DNA from 4 places in the Photobacterium sp. ABD4_091 genome. Region 1 is predicted to be linked to each of the others. Evidence: riboswitches for the same ligand, from Rfam matches in the RefSeq annotation. Region 1 holds a riboswitch; each other region holds the start of a gene.
The links. Region 1 has a riboswitch for lysine ahead of ACXAGQ_RS02305 (Na+/H+ antiporter NhaC family protein). Riboswitches for the same ligand answer to the same signal wherever they lie in the genome.
Positions count from the first base shown of each region.

Region 2: another riboswitch for lysine. It lies ahead of ACXAGQ_RS22300 (Na+/H+ antiporter NhaC family protein); the one in region 1 lies ahead of ACXAGQ_RS02305 (Na+/H+ antiporter NhaC family protein).
Region 3: another riboswitch for lysine. It lies ahead of ACXAGQ_RS23850 (Na+/H+ antiporter NhaC family protein); the one in region 1 lies ahead of ACXAGQ_RS02305 (Na+/H+ antiporter NhaC family protein).
Region 4: another riboswitch for lysine. It lies ahead of lysC (lysine-sensitive aspartokinase 3); the one in region 1 lies ahead of ACXAGQ_RS02305 (Na+/H+ antiporter NhaC family protein).

Region 1 covers NZ_JBSWWQ010000001.1:554,533-556,735, forward strand. The annotation lists gene ACXAGQ_RS02305 (Na+/H+ antiporter NhaC family protein) at 1-1,059, opposite strand, end outside; lysine riboswitch at 1,158-1,341, opposite strand; gene ACXAGQ_RS02310 (H-NS family histone-like protein) at 1,712-2,110, shown strand.
Region 2 covers NZ_JBSWWQ010000003.1:181,694-183,896, reverse strand. The annotation lists gene cspE (transcription antiterminator/RNA stability regulator CspE) at 206-415, shown strand; lysine riboswitch at 852-1,028, shown strand; gene ACXAGQ_RS22300 (Na+/H+ antiporter NhaC family protein) at 1,153-2,203, shown strand, end outside.
Region 3 covers NZ_JBSWWQ010000003.1:536,848-539,050, forward strand. The annotation lists gene ACXAGQ_RS23850 (Na+/H+ antiporter NhaC family protein) at 1-1,282, opposite strand, end outside; lysine riboswitch at 1,366-1,536, opposite strand; gene ACXAGQ_RS23855 (BCCT family transporter) at 1,723-2,203, shown strand, end outside.
Region 4 covers NZ_JBSWWQ010000001.1:1,289,281-1,291,483, reverse strand. The annotation lists gene lysC (lysine-sensitive aspartokinase 3) at 1-893, opposite strand, end outside; lysine riboswitch at 1,001-1,188, opposite strand; gene ACXAGQ_RS05910 (pyridoxal-phosphate-dependent aminotransferase family protein) at 1,445-2,203, shown strand, end outside.

The DNA.
Region 1 (2,203 bases):
CATCGACTTGGCACCAATCCACAAAGTAGATGATACATCGGCCATTGGGATACGCTGGCGCAGTACAGGAATAAGTGCTGCGGCAAAGCCAACCAGGCCACCGTATACCAAAGACATACCCACATCGGTATTTTCAAAGGCGCCCAAAATACTGAAGTCAAGGCCGTCAGCCGCTAGTGCCTGGTAGCCGGTAAATAACATGAAGAAGAAGGTCGCTACAATCAGGGTGACGATTGGCATCACAAGGTCAGCAACGCGGCCATTCTTGCTCTCTTCAATTTCCAGCTCGTCGTTTAGGTCTTTTGCACGGCTATCCTCGTCACCTTCATCAAAGCCACGGCAATGGCTTGCTTCTAGCTCGTGCTTTCTCATTGGGCCCACATCAATTTGGAACCAAGCCACCACGAATACCATCAGCAGTGCAAATACTGCATAAAAGTTCATTGGTGCCAGCTGCATGAAAGCGCCAAGCGGGGAGTATTCAGTTACGCCGTGCGACACCAAGATACCGCCGATAAGGGTAATAATGTATGCACCCCAGCTAGAAGCTGGCATCAATACACACATTGGCGCTGCGGTGGAATCAAGGATATACGCCAGTTTAGCGCGAGACACGTAGAAACGGTCCGTCACTGGGCGGGAAATAGAGCCAACAGCCAGGCTATTAAAGTAATCATCGACGAAAATGAACACGCCCAAGAAAGCAGCCAGCAGCTTTGCCCCGCGCTTGCTCTTGATTTTAGTCTGCGCCCATTCAGCAAAAGCACGAGTACCGCCAGAAAGTGTCAGTAGCGCTGTGGTCATACCCAGCAAAATAAGGAAGGCGACAATACTCATGTTCCAGCTGTTGATGGCACCATCGTCAATAAACAGGCCAGTCACTGTGGTTCCGATATAAGATGCCGTGCCACCGATTGAAAAATCAGTTAGCAGGAATGCGCCCAGTAGGACACCGACACCCAATGAAACTAAAACACGACGTGTAAGGATAGCCAGGCCAAGTGCAACCAAAGGTGGCAACAACGACATGGCGGAGTGTGAAAAATCTACAATATTCATGATCTCGACTACAACCGATCCTGGTTGGAGATCTACTGTTTACTCGACATCGTGTCGTGTATAGAAGTGCATAAGGAAGAGATGTTACCCTTTCCCGACTTCACAGTAGCGCTCCATAGTTAATGTAATTATATACTATGGCAGTGTTGTCCCTATTCGGTGACAACCCCAGCAAGCTGGCTTGATAATCCGAGCTTACTTCGGCAACGGCTCCTTTCGTAAATCCTCATCGGAATCACCCTCCGATTTACTACTAATAGACGATGCGCCTCTACCCTTAGTCTAGGTCTGGTCAATTCTACGGAATAGATATCCAAATGCAACAAGTTAAGATGAAAAAAATGACAAAAATAGTGAATAGTCTTGCTGCTCAGTACAAAAAACACCCACTTAAAAGCAGTTTATTATACCTTTCACATATGAAATTGATGGCAAATATTTATCAACAAAAGATGATTTTGGATAAGAATATTTACTTAGCCTGACCATTACATTTTATTGCAAATGAGAAATGAACCCGATAAATTGCAAAAAAATAAATATACCCTTCATTTTTTATTTGGCATCGCCGTACTAAAAGTATTATTATTGCAATTATTGATTTGGCACTGCTATTATTATTTTATAGTTTTGGACCTACAGGAAATTAAAAATGTCTGATGCAATGAAAGCGCTACTTAACCTTCGCAGCCTTCGCGCACTTTCTCGTGAATATTCTCTTGAGCAACTACAAGAAGCATTAGAAAAGCTTCAAACTGTAGTTTCTGAGCGTGAAGAAGCTGAAGCTGAAGAAGTTGCTAAAGAAAAAGAACGTACAGAAAAACTAGCGCAATACCGTGAAATGCTTCTAGCCGACGGTATTGACCCAGAAGAGCTTCTAGCAACTCTAAATAAAGCACCTAAAGCAAAACGTGCACAGCGTCCTGCAAAATACCGTTTCCTTGACGAAAATGGTGAAGAGAAAACTTGGACTGGCCAAGGCCGTACTCCAAGCGCGCTGAAAAAAGCACTTGATGAAGGTAAATCTCTAGAAGAGTTTGAAATCAAGTAATTCAAGTACTATTGAAAACACCTTTAAAAACCCGGCTTTTGCCGGGTTTTTTTATTTATATAAAATATCATCAAGTAATAATTCAAACTATTG
Region 2 (2,203 bases), on a different contig from region 1:
TTTTCCGCCCAGCTGTTATGATGCACGTGCTCAATTTGAGAAGAGTTATTTAATGCAACATCAAGTACAAGTTAAACCATCTGATACAACTACGTTTTCGTACTGTATCTAACTGTTTCCCTTATATTTATCGTAACATTAATAATTCAATTTTTTCTGATCGCTATTGTTGGCGGTTTAAATGAATTTACATAAGGGACAGATCATGTCTAAGTCTACTGGTATCGTTAAGTGGTTTAACGAAGAAAAAGGTTTCGGTTTCATCACTCAAGAGAACGGCGGTGCAGACGTATTCGTACACTTCCGCGCTATCGCTTCTGAAGGTTTCAAGACTCTTTCTGAAGGTCAGAAAGTTTCTTTTGACGTAGAGCAAGGCCAAAAAGGTCCTCAAGCTGCTAACGTAGTTACTCTATAAGTCATCGAACTTATTTGAAGAAAATGCTGGCTTAGGCCAGCATTTTTTTTGCCTGTTACATATGACCCCAACGCCTCCTCAACATCATTTGTACTCTTTCTATTTAGGTAAATTGGGCTAATTTTGGGTAAATATGCAGCCTGAACCTGCATCTTTGCCGCTTTATCTAGATTTCATCTCAGGTCTCTCTCAGTCTATTCCCGACAACGTTACAGCCACTCCAGATAAATATTGATAAGAGACTTACCGTCTGAAAGCAAAAAATAGCCATTGTGGTTATTGTTGCTGCAAGCCTGGTAACTGCTAGTTCAATGTTTTGTTAATCATGTGTTTAATAAAATATATAATGTGATCTTTGTCACGTTGTGGCGTCAAGTTGATTTGGATTATGCGTTTTTGTGTTTTATTCAATACAAAGCGGGTGGTTATTCACTGCCTGCAACGTAGAGGCGCATTGCCTAAGAGTAGTTTAGTGAAGGTCGACAGCCGGTGAAGCTAAGCGAAAGGAGTCAATGCCGAAGTGGTTTTGGTCGTCAGCCAAACTGCTGGGGTTGTTCTTAATAGGAGCAGCACTGTCATCTCGGGCCTACCCGGATGGAGAGCTACAGCAATTTTTGTTTTCGAACAGGTAAGTTCGCCTACCGATTTCGTACAGCCTTTGTCGCTCGCGTGCTCCTTGCACCCCTCCTCTAAATACTCAAATACCTTGATGTTGTTTTTATAGGAGAAGTCTACGAATGGCTGATTACGGATTATTGTCCATCGTACCCGCGGTGCTGGCGCTGATACTCGCCTTTACCACTCGGCATGTTGTTTTGGCCCTGGGCGTTGCAGTGATCAGCGGCATGCTGATCTTAACCAAGGGTCACCCTGTTGATACTGCGTTGATGTTCTTGTCTGATGGGCCGTTCACACAGCTTGCATCGGGCAGCAACGCACAGATCATTATTGTTATTACCATTATTTCCGGCTTTATCTACCTGGTCGAGCAAAGCGGTGGTATGGCAGCGTTTTCGACCATGGCGACCCGCTATGTGTCATCACCATTGAAAGCCCAGCTCGCCACCTGGGCAACCGGGATCGGGGTGTTTTTTACCGACTCGGGCAACTCGCTTATTCTTGGCCCGATGTTCTCGCCAATTTACAACAAGCTCAAGCTGAGCAAGGAGAAACTGGCATTTATCATCGATTCGACCTCGTCACCAATCTGTGTGCTGATCCCGATTATCAGCTGGGGTGTCTACTCGCAGGGTCTGATTGAGAACGCATTCGATAACATGGGCCAGCCAGTTGATGGCTTTGCGACTTTCCTTCAGGTGATCCCTTACCAGCTCTATGCCTTGCTGGCACTGTTCAGTGTACCTGTCTACGCGGTGCTGAAAAAAGACTGGGGGCCAATGGCCGAAGCCGAGCAACAAGCGCGCCAGCAGGCTGAGGTGAGCGTACAGCCTGAGAATGACCAACAGGTGAAATCAGGCCGTATCTCGCTGATTGTATTGCCGCTGGCGGTACTGTTCGGCTCGCTGATCGCACTATTCACTTATAACTACCATCTGCATGGCACTATCAATGGCCCGGTGATCCGAGCATCGCTTGGCACCAGCTATCTGATTGCTTCGGTAACGGCGATTGCCTACTACGCCTACACCAAAACTATGACCGCCTCGACAGCCTTCAACACTTTTGTGTCGGGAATGCAGCGGATCATGCTAATTTTGGTTATCTTGCTATTGGCATGGACCTTGGGTGATATCTGTAAGTCTCTGGGTACTGGGGACTATATTAGCC
Region 3 (2,203 bases), on a different contig from region 1:
GTGCGATGTCACTGGCCGCGGCAATATCACCCGCTAGCGGTAACATGATGCCAAACGTACCCCAGCTGGTACCGGTAGCAAATGCCATGGCACAAGACAGCAGGAAGACAACCGCAGGAAGCAGCTCAACCGGCAGGTTGCCGTTGGACATTGAAGCCAGGTAAATACCGGTTTGCATGTCACGCACAACGGCGCCAATCGTCCAGGCAAAGAATAGGATAATGATAGCGGGCATCATCGCTGAAATGCCTTGTGGGGCGGCTTTCATCCAGCTGCCTGCATCTAGCTTCAAGCGAAGGGCAAGGCCGATAGAGGCTACCAAGCTGCAGATCGCACCGTATACTAGCGATGAGCCTACATCGGTGTTCTCAAAAGAGCCGATCACACTGAAGGCTTCTCCGTTGGCAGCCAGTACATCCGCACCTGACTGCACCATGAAAAATACGGTTGCCATAGTCAGGGTCAGGATAGGCAGTACCATATCAATCATGCCGCCTTTGGCTGACTCTGGCGCTTCTACATCCAGGCCTGCTGGCTTGCCTTTTGATTCATCCCACAGCTTGCCTTCAAGCGCCCACTTCTCATGCTTGCGCATTGGGCCGATATCAAGCTGGAATGCAATTACACACAGCACCATCACCAGGGTGAAAACCGCGTAAAGGTTCATCGGCATCATTTCGACAAACGCTGAGATAGGGCTCTGGTCGGTCACGCCGTGTGCCACCATGATGCCACCAACCAGCGCAATGATGTAGGCACCCCATGAAGAGATAGGCATCAATACACAAACTGGTGCTGCTGTGGAGTCCAGCAGGTAAGCGAGTTTGGCACGAGAGATATTGAATCGGTCAGTCACTGGGCGGCAGATAGCACCCACCGATAGGCTGTGGAAGAAGTCGTCGATAAAGAAGATGAATACCATCAAACCCGTCAGTGACTTGGCACTGCGGCGGTCTTTACAGCGTACCGCTGCCCAGTCGGCGAACGCTTGGGTAGCACCGGAAACACTCATCAGGCTGATCAGCGCGCCAAGCAGCAACATGAAGATGATCATATTGACGTTATCGCTGTTCATCGCGCCGTCGACCCATACAATAGCCAGCACTTTGCCGGCCAGGTATTGCAGGGATTCAAGCGGAGAATATTGGTTCAGCATCATTGCACCGGCAAAGATACCCGTTCCGAGGGAAAGCAAAACCCGCCTGGTGGTGACCGCAAGGATAACAGCCAGCATGGCAGGGATAACGGACATTAGCGAGTCCGAAAAATCGACAAGGTTCATGATCTCATCACACCTATGTGTTTCAGGTGGAGATCTACCGAAAGGAAGTGTAACTAAGACGCAGAAAAAGAAGACTTGTTACCCCCTCAGGTAGCGCTCCATAGGTAAATACTATGGCAGTTCTGTGCCTATTCGACACAGACCCAGCGACTGAGTTGATGGCTGCAGTCACTTCGGCGCTGACTCCTTTCTCCGGCTTCACAGGTATCACCCTCCACACGTTTACTTATAGGCAGCGCGCCTCTACTGATTTAGGGTTTATCACCGTCAATCCTACTGGATTGCGGCCATAAGTCTAACATTATATACGGCTGAATATTTATGTCAGCTAATAATCAGCTTTTTTCATCGCCATGATTAGAATCTTGGTTTGAAGCGTTGGCCCTTTCCTCGGATTATCCATTTTACCCATTGCAGGGTTTTAACTTTAAGGAGCTAACGTGTTTTCTCGCAAACACTTTGAATTGATCGATAAACCGACGTTCTTCGGGGCGCTGGGGATGTTGATCTCGGTTGTGGTGCCCTTGCTGCTGTTCCCGGTGCAAGGGGCAGAATGGATTGCTATCGCCAAAACGTTTATGACCGATAAACTCGGTTTCCTCTATTTGGCGCTCGGTGTCGGTGCATTCTTCTTTATGATCTACATCGTTTTTTCCGATATCGGCCAAATCAAACTGGGTGATCCTGATGAGCAGCCCGAGTTTACGACGGCGTCGTGGGCGGCCATGCTGTTCTGTGGTGGTATCGGTGCCAGTATTCTTTACTGGGGAACCATCGAGTGGGCGTATTACTACCAGGCGCCGCCGTTCCAGTTAGAGCCTGGCAGTGAAGAAGCGGTCCGCTGGGCGGCAACTTACGGCTTGTTCCACTGGGGACCAATAGCTTGGTCTATCTACTTAGTACCGGCCCTGCCAATTGCGT
Region 4 (2,203 bases), 730 kb from region 1:
CCGCCTTGCTCAGGCGCTTTTGAGGAGCCGATGAAAACCGGGATCTGCTGGCGGACCGCTGGTAGCAGGGTCGAGGGGTGCAGGATCTTGGCGCCGAAATTGGCCATTTCAGAGGCTTCGCTGAAGCTGATCTCGCTGATTGGCTTGGCATTGGCAGTGATACGCGGGTCGGTCGTGTACATGCCCGGTACGTCAGTCCAGATCTCAAGGGTTCCGGCACTGATGGCCTCGGCTACAAGGGCGGCGCTGTAATCACTGCCACCACGGCCTAGGGTCGTGGTTTCACCGTTGCTGTCTGAGCCGATAAAGCCTTGGGAGACGATTACCGCCTCGCCTGCCAGCAGGGGCTGGAGCTTGTCATCAGCCAGCTGGCGGATGGTGTCGACTTCCGGGATGGCTTTGCCGAACTGGCTGTCGGTACGCATGACAGAGCGAATATCGAAACGTTGGGCAGTCGCCCCCATTTCGTTGAGAATTTGGGTAAATAAGTGCGTCGACAACAGTTCACCATGAGCAACCAGCTGATCGGTCAGCTTGGTCGATGGTGCTTCGGCGGCCTGTTCGGCTAGGCTTGCCACGTTATTGATAAGTTGTTCTATGTGGCCAGCAACAGTACCTGGCTGAGCCAGCTTGTCGATAATGTCCTGGTGGATAGAGGTCAATTTATGTAGCCGTTGGGAGCGCTGCTCGTTATCGGCAATTCCGTTTGCAAGTTCAACTAACAGGTTGGTAACGCCGGAACAGGCACTGATCAAAACTACTTTGGCAGCAGGGTTGTCCTTGATGATCGAGGCACTTCGGCTCATGGCGGCATGATCGGCTACGCTAGTACCGCCAAATTTCGCTACGGTTATCGGTGGAGGAACAGTAAAGTTATTTTCGACAAAGCTCACAACGAGTCTCCCAGTAATAAAGAGTATAAACGCAATTAACAGGGGGCTCGGGATGGTGATCCCGACAAAAGTCAGGAGAGCAAAACGGTAAGATGTAAACCGGTACAACAACCAGAAGCTCCCCATCTACTCATTACCATGATGAATAGATGACAGCCAGAAGGATTCAACCTTCGTAGCCGATACACCATGCCCCCTGTCATGCTGTATCTCGGCGTTACTCCCCCTCTCCAGACTGCTTCGGGGTGGGGCCCCGCAATCCTAGATACCTGGGTAACGCTCCTCTTCTGTCTTCACCTGGGGAAAACCTTTCCTCAGGATGAACAAAAAACGATCTACATTGAACCGGATTTGCAGGTATGTTGTCAATTACATAGAAATAAAATATGCATAAATTTTGCAAAAAATTGTCACAAATATTGAAGGAATCTATGTGCTAGAAGGTAGTTACGATTTGGTATAAGCATAATTAACCTATTGCTGATATAGTCAATCAGTACCTTACAATAACGATTGACTGTCCATGCTTACCGCCAGGGAGGAAAACAATAATGACCATTGGTAGCTTCTACCCACCACAACGAACCTTGATGGGACCCGGCCCGTCTGATATCTATCCGCAGGTACTGCAGGCGCTGAGCCGTCCGACCATCGGGCATTTAGACCCGCTATTCATCGGTATGATGGATGAACTCAAACAGCTGCTGCAATATGCCTTCCAGACCCAGAATACCTTTACGATCGCGGTCTCTGCCCCGGGCAGTGCCGGGATGGAAGCTTGCTTTGTGAACTTGGTCGAGCCTGGCGACAAGGTGATTGTCTGCCGCAATGGTGTGTTTGGTGACCGGATGCGTGAGAATGTCGAGCGCTGCGGCGGCGTTGCTGTGATGGTCGATAATAATTGGGGCGAGCCGGTTGATCCCGGTTTGGTCGCCCAGGCACTGGAAAGCAACCCAGATGCGAAAATCGTGGCCTTTGTCCATGCCGAGACCTCTACCGGTGCACTGAGCGATGCCGAGGCGATTGCCAAACTAGCCCGTGAGCATGACTGCCTGACAATCGTGGATGCGGTTACCTCGCTAGGTGGCGTCCCGTTGCTGGTGGATGAGTGGCAGCTGGATGCCGTGTATTCAGGCAGCCAGAAATGCCTGTCTTGTGTTCCGGGATTGTCGCCACTGACGTTCTCCGAAAAAGCGGTGGCTAAAATCCAGGGCCGCCAGGCCCCGGTACAGAGTTGGTTCCTCGACCAGAGCCTAGTCTTAGGCTACTGGAGTGGTGAAGGCAAGCGTAGCTATCACCATACTGCGCCG